Paracoccus pantotrophus: one gene and its partner. The main gene of each other region encodes a partner of the protein of the gene in region 2 in a complex. Links are inferred from orthologs where the notes say so. Each region holds a gene or a part of one and is shown on either strand. Other genes may lie near its edges. The genes, in order: accD and accB.

Region 1 (3,269 bases), on a different replicon or contig from region 2:
CTTGGTGTTCAGCATGCCGCAGACGAGATGCACCGGCCGGCGGGGCAGGGCGGCCAGCGTCGCCGCCACCGCCTCGCCACCGGCCGGGTTGTGGCCGCCGTCAAGCCACAATTCGCAGGCCCCCGCCGCCTCGACCAGCGGGCCATGGTTCAGGCGCTGCATGCGCGCGGGCCATTCGACCTCGGTCACTGCGGCGCGGGCCTCGATGCGGCCGAAGCCCAGCTCGCGCAGCGCGGCGATGGCGGTGCCGGCATTCACGATCTGATGCGGGCCGGGCAGGACGGGCAGGGGCAGGTCCATCAGCCCGTGTTCGTCCTGGTAGACCAGGCTGTCGCCCTCGCGCCGGCTGTCCCAGTCCTGCCGGCCGATGCGCAGCGGCGCGAACAGCCGCTCGGCCTTCTGCTCGATCACCTCGCGGGCGACGGCCTCTTGCGGGGCGACGATGCAGGGCACGCGGCGTTTCATGATCCCGGCCTTTTCGCCGGCGATCTCGGCCAGCGTCTCGCCCAGGTATTGCGTATGGTCGATGCTGATGGGGGTGATGACGGTCAGGGCCGGCGCCTCGATCACATTGGTCGCGTCCAGCCGGCCGCCCAGGCCCACTTCCAGCAGCGTGTAATCCGCCGGCGTGCGCGAGAAGGCCAGGAAGGCCGCCGCGGTGGTGATCTCGAAGAAGGTGATCGGCGCGCCGGCGTTCGCGGCCTCGCATTCCTCGAGCGCCGCGGCCAGTTCGGCTTCCGAGATCAGCTCTCCGGCCAGCCGGATGCGTTCGTGGAACTGCGCCAGATGCGGTGAGGTATAGGCATGGACGCGCTTGCCGGCCGATTCCAGCCCGGCGCGGATCATCGCCTGGGTCGAGCCCTTGCCGTTGGTGCCGGCGATATGAACCACCGGCGGGATGCGGCGTTCCGGGTTGCCGAGTGCGGCCAGGATGCGGTGCATCCGGTCCAGCGACAGGTCGATGACCTTGGGATGCAGCTGCATGAGCCGCGCGAGAATGGCGTCGGAGGAGGTCATCGCGATGTCGTCCGGCCTAGGCGGATGGGCTGTCGGCCGGGGTCTCGGCGCGCGGGGCGGCGATGGTGCCGGGTGCGGGCAGGTCGCCCACCACCGGCGCGGGCAGGCCGCCCAGCATGCGCAGGATCGAGACCAGTTCCTCGCGCAGCTTCTTGCGATGCGTCACCCGGTCCAGCATGCCGTGTTCCAGCAGGTATTCGGCGCGCTGGAAGCCCTCGGGCAGCTTTTCGCGGATGGTCTGCTCGATCACGCGCGGGCCGGCGAAGCAGATCAGCGCGTTCGGCTCGGAAATCTGGATGTCGCCCAGCATGGCATAGCTGGCGGTGACGCCGCCGGTGGTCGGATGGGTCAGCACGACGATATAGGGCAGCTTCGCCTCTTTCAGCATCTGCACGGCGACGGTGGTGCGCGGCATCTGCATCAGCGACAGGATGCCCTCCTGCATGCGCGCGCCGCCGGCGGCCGAGAACAGCACCAGGGGCCGCTTCAGCTTCACCGCGCGTTCGGCCGCGGCGATGATGGCGTTGCCGACATACATGCCCATCGAGCCGCCCATGAAGGAAAAATCCTGCGCGGCGGCGACGATGGGGGTGCGGCCGATCTCGCCCTCGGCGACCAGCATCGCCTCTTTCTCGCCGGTGGATTTCTGCGCGGCCTTCATGCGGTCGGGGTACTTCTTCTGGTCGCGGAAGCCCAGCGGGTCGGCGACCGGCTCGGGCACCTTGACCTCGACGAAGACGCCGCCGTCGAACAGCGCGGCAAAGCGGCTGCGCGGGCTGATCGCCAGGTGATGGTCGCAATTCGTGCAGACGTTCAGGTTGTCCGACAATTCGCGGTGGAACAGCATGGTCCCGCATTCCGGGCATTTGGTCCACAGGTTCTCGGGCACTTCGCGGCGCGAGAACAGCGAATTGATGCGCGGACGGACATAATTGGTGATCCAGTTCATCGGCGGCCCCCTGCGCTGCGTTCAGGGGCTCAGATATGCAAAGCGGTGCCGAATTGCAATTCCGCGCTGTCCGGGCTTTCATGGCGGCATGTGGACCGAAGCCCTTGTGTTCATGCATTACGCAGCTGCGCTGGCCGTTTCGGTGCGCGTGCTGCTGCGCCCGCGGCTTGAGCCGACGGTCCGGCTGTCCTGGATCCTGGTGATCGAACTGGTGCCGCTGGTCGGCATCCTGGCCTATGTGCTGTTCGGCGAGATCCGCATGCGCGGCGCCGAGGTCGAGACCATGGCCAATGTCCGCTCGCGCCTGTCGGGCCTGTGGCAGCCCAGCCCCGAGGAACTGAAGGTGCTGCCCGATTTCGCCGAGCCGGTCATCAAGGCGAATCACGCCACGACCGGCTTTGCCGCCGTGGCCGGCAACCGCGCCGCGCTGCTGCCCGAGGACGACAGCGCCATCGCCGCGCTGGTCGAGGCGATCGACGGCGCGAACGAACATGTCCACATGCTGTTCTATATCTGGCTCGACGATGCCTCGGGCCGGGCCGTGGCCGAGGCGGCGATCCGCGCCGCGGGGCGTGGCGTCAAGGTGCGGGCGATCATCGACGCCTTCGGCTCGCGCGCCTTCGGCCGCTCGGATGCCTGGGCGCAGATGAAGGCGGCGGGGGTCGAATGCGTCGAGGCACTGCCGCTGAGCATCCCGGTGATCGGCGGCCTCTTTCAGCGTATGGACCTGCGCAATCACCGCAAGATCGTGGTGATCGACCATGTGCTGGGCTTTACCGGCAGCCGCAACTGCTCGGACCGGGCCTTTGCCGTCAAACCGCGCTATGCGCCCTGGATCGATGTTTTCCTGGCCATCGAGGGGCCGGTGGTGCGGCAGATGCAGGCGGTCTTCCTGCAGGACTGGATGAGCTATACCGGCGAAGACCTGGGCGAGATGCTGCGCATGACCCGCCCCGTCACCGCGCCGGGCGAGGTGGCGCAGGTCGTCGCTACCGGCCCGGACGAGCGCCAGGGCTCGCTGTCGGATTGCATGGTGACGATGATCCATGCCGCGCGCGAGCGGCTGGTGATCACCACGCCCTATTACGTGCCCGACGCCTCGCTCGATTCGGCGATCCGCACCGCGGCGCGGCGGGGCGTGGACGTGACCGTGATCCTGCCCGAGCGCAATGATTCGCTGGTGGTGCAGGCCACCTCCGAAGGGTTCTATTACGGGCTGGTCTCGGCCGGGGTGAGGCTGATGCTGTTCAGGGACGGCCTGCTGCATTCCAAGATCATCACCGTGGACGGGCGCATGGCGATG
Region 2 (3,298 bases):
ATGCAGGGGCCGCCGGTCGCGCCGCTTGCCGCATGGTTCAGGCGCTGACGGCCATCTCGGCCAGCCAGCGTTCCAGCCAGTGGATCGAGTAATCGCCGCGCTGGATGTCGGGATTTTCGATCAGCGCCCGGAACAGCGGCACGGTGGTGTCGATCCCGTCCACGATCAGCTCGCCCAGGGCGCGGTTCAGCCGCGCCAGCGCCTCGGGGCGGTCGCGGCCATGCACGATCAGCTTGCCGATCAGGCTGTCGTAATAGGGCGGGATGCGGTAGCCGTCATAGATCGCCGAATCCATCCGTACGCCCAGCCCCCCCGGCGCGTGATATTGCGAGATGGTGCCGGGCGAGGGGGTGAAGTTCGGCAGCTTTTCGGCATTGATCCGCACCTCGATGGCATGGCCGCGGATCTGCAGGTCTTCCTGGCGGAACTCCATCTCCTCGCCGGCGGCGACTAGGATCTGCTGGCGCACCAGATCGACGCCGAAGATCGCCTCGGTCACCGGATGCTCGACCTGCAGGCGGGTGTTCATCTCGATGAAATAGAACTCGCCCTCCTCGAACAGAAACTCGATGGTGCCGGCGCCGCGATAGCCGATCTTGGCCATGGCATTGGCGCAGATGCCGCCGATGCGGGCGCGCTGCTCGGCGGTGATGACCGGGCCGGGCGCTTCCTCGAACACCTTCTGGTGGCGGCGTTGCAGCGAACAGTCGCGCTCGCCCAGGTGAACGGCGCGGCCGCGGCCGTCGCCAAAGACCTGCACCTCGATATGGCGCGGCCGTTGCAGGTATTTCTCGATATAGACCTCGTCATTGCCGAAGGCCGCCTTGGCCTCGGCACGGGCGGTGCGGAAGGCGGTCTCCAGCGCGGCCTCGTCCTGGGCGACCTTCATGCCGCGCCCGCCACCGCCGGCGGTGGCCTTGATGATGACCGGATAGCCGATCTGCGCCGCCACCCGCTTGGCCGCGGCCACGTCCGCCACGCCGCCGTCCGAACCGGGCACCACCGGGATGCCCAGCGACTTCGCCGTCTCCTTGGCGGTGATCTTGTCGCCCATGATGCGGATATGCTCGGCCGAGGGGCCGATGAAGGTGATGCCGTGATCCTCGACCATCTGCACGAAGGCGGCGTTTTCCGACAGGAAGCCATAGCCGGGATGCACCGCCTGCGCGCCGGTGATCTCGCAGGCCGAGATGATGGCAGGCTGCGACAGGTAGCTGTCGGTCGAGGGCGGCGGGCCGATGCAGACGGATTCGTCGGCCATGCGCACATGCATCGCATCGGCATCGGCGGTGGAATGCACGGCGACCGAGGCGACGCCCATTTCGCGGCAGGCGCGGATCACGCGCAGCGCGATCTCGCCGCGGTTGGCGATCAGGATCTTGTCGAACATCCGCGCCTCACTCGACGACCATCAGGGGGGCGCCGAACTCGACCGGGCTGCCGTCGTCGACAAGGATGCGCTTGACCGTGCCCGAGCGGGGCGAGGGGATATGGTTCATCGTCTTCATCGCCTCGACGATCATCAGCGTCTCGCCTTCCTTGACCTGCTGGCCGATGGCGACGAAGGGCGTCGCGCCGGGCTCGGGCGCCAGATAGGCGGTGCCGACCATGGGCGAGGTCACGACGCCGGGCAGGCTGGCCGGATCCTCGCTGGCGGGGGCTGCAGCCGGGGCCGGGGCGGGCGCGGCGGCAGGGGCCATCGCCGCGGGGGCGGCAAAGGCGGCCGGCGCGGCCTGTTTCTGGTGCTTGGACAGGCTGACGGTCAGCCGGTCGTTTTCGTCATATTCGCGCTTGACGGTCAGTTCGGTCAATTCGTTGCGATCGAGCAGTTCGGCCAGGGCCTGAATGAAGGCGACATCGCCCTCGTGGTGGCGCTTGTCTTGACCAGCGTTTTTGGATTCGTCGCTCATGCCGTCCTCTGGATGTCGTTGTCGGGGCCCGCGTTCTGACTGCGCGGCGGATTTGGGCGTCCTTATAGACCGTCGGACAACCCGAGGGAAAGGGATTCGCCGCCTAGCCCCTGCGTTTCCAGCGCCGATGCACCCAGAACCACTGCTCCATATGGTCGCGGACCAGCCGCTCCAGATCGTCGTTCAGCGCCTGCATCATGGTCGGGGCGTCGCTGTGGGGGATGGGCGCGCCGACCTCGACGCGAAAGCTCAGCCCGTCGGGCTGGCGCACCCCGGCGATGGGCAGGATCAGCGCGTCATAGCGCAGCGCCAGTTCCGCCGGGGTCAGCACCGTCCTGGTCGGCAGGCCGAAGAAGCGCAGTTCGGCGCCGTGGTCGTCGAACTGGTCGAAGCCCAGGGACAGCCAGCCGCCGCCCTTGAGAAAGCGCAGCATGGCCGCAAGCCCGGCGCGGCCGCGCGGGAACATCGGTTCGGCGATGGCGCGCATGGCGGGGATGTAATGGCGGTTGAACGCCTCGTTGTTCATCGGCCGGTAGAGCGCGCCGACCGGCCAGCCGCGCCCCGCGAGCGCGGCGCGCATCGCGTCGTAATTGCCGAAATGCGCCACGGCCAGGATCACCGGCCGACCCGCCTGCGCCGCCTGTTCCAGCGCCGGCAGGCCCGGGCCGGTCAGCGGGTCCGCGGCATGGATGCGGTCGGTGAACTCGGCCCCGGAATAGATCTCGGCCAGTGAGCGGCCGGCATTCTCGGGCACCGCGCGGGTCAGGCGGCGGATCTCGGCCGCGGGCAGGTCCGGGCGCGCCATGGCCAGATTGGTGCGGATGCGCTGGCGCCAGCCGGCCAGGGGTCCGAGCAGATGGGCGAAGAACCAGCCCATCGCCGGCACCCGCCGCCGATAGGGCAGGATACGCGCCAGCCCCATGACAGCCAGGAAGGCGCCATTGGCGATGCGGTCGCGCAGCGGGGCGGGTTCCTGGGTCTCGGTGTCGGTCTCGGTCATTGCGGCCCCGTTCCGGCGGCCCGGTTCATCGCGCGAGCCTCGCGCATCCAGACATATAGGCCCGCAGCCACGATGATCAACGCGCCGATGAGGGTCCAGCGGTCCGGCAGGGTGCCCCAGATGAGCCAACCCCAGAGCCCGGCCCAGACCAGCCCGGTATAGCCGAAGGGGGCGATGGCCGCCGCCTCGGCCAGCGAGAATGCACGGATCAGCAGCGCCTGCGCCGCTGTGCCGAGCCCGCCGAGCAGCAGGAAGGCCCAGAGATCGCCGACCGGCCGCCAGACGAAGGGCACGGCAAGCGAGGAGAGGACCGTGCCGACCAGCGCCGACCACAGGATCGAGGTCGCGGTGGAATCGCTTCTCGCCACGCGGGTCAGGATGGCGCCGG

Evidence for each region.
Region 1: the proteins of accB (region 2) and accD are in contact, whole or in part, in a solved structure (PDB 8UXZ), measured with the Escherichia coli proteins. The link is inferred for Paracoccus pantotrophus from one-to-one orthologs.

Annotation. Positions count from the first base shown.
Region 1 is NZ_CP044426.1:732,268-735,536, forward strand. The notes cover bases 1-2,952. They hold accD (acetyl-CoA carboxylase, carboxyltransferase subunit beta), read right to left. Parts: upstream 1,967-2,952; coding sequence 1,034-1,966; downstream 1-1,033. Other genes in these bases: ESD82_RS14010 (bifunctional folylpolyglutamate synthase/dihydrofolate synthase), read right to left, coding at 1-1,017; cls (cardiolipin synthase), read left to right, coding at 2,055-2,952. In the rest of the region: more of cls, read left to right, coding at 2,953-3,269.
Region 2 is NZ_CP044423.1:918,857-922,154, forward strand. Bases 155-3,135 are described here. They hold accB (acetyl-CoA carboxylase biotin carboxyl carrier protein), read right to left. Parts: upstream 1,911-3,135; coding sequence 1,398-1,910; downstream 155-1,397. Other genes in these bases: accC (acetyl-CoA carboxylase biotin carboxylase subunit), read right to left, coding at 155-1,390; ESD82_RS04455 (lysophospholipid acyltransferase family protein), read right to left, coding at 2,014-2,910; ESD82_RS04460 (DMT family transporter), read right to left, coding at 2,907-3,135. Outside these bases: aat (leucyl/phenylalanyl-tRNA--protein transferase), read right to left, coding at 1-2; more of accC, read right to left, coding at 38-154; more of ESD82_RS04460, read right to left, coding at 3,136-3,298. UniProt on the Escherichia coli protein: This protein is a component of the acetyl coenzyme A carboxylase complex; first, biotin carboxylase catalyzes the carboxylation of the carrier protein and then the transcarboxylase transfers the carboxyl group to form malonyl-CoA.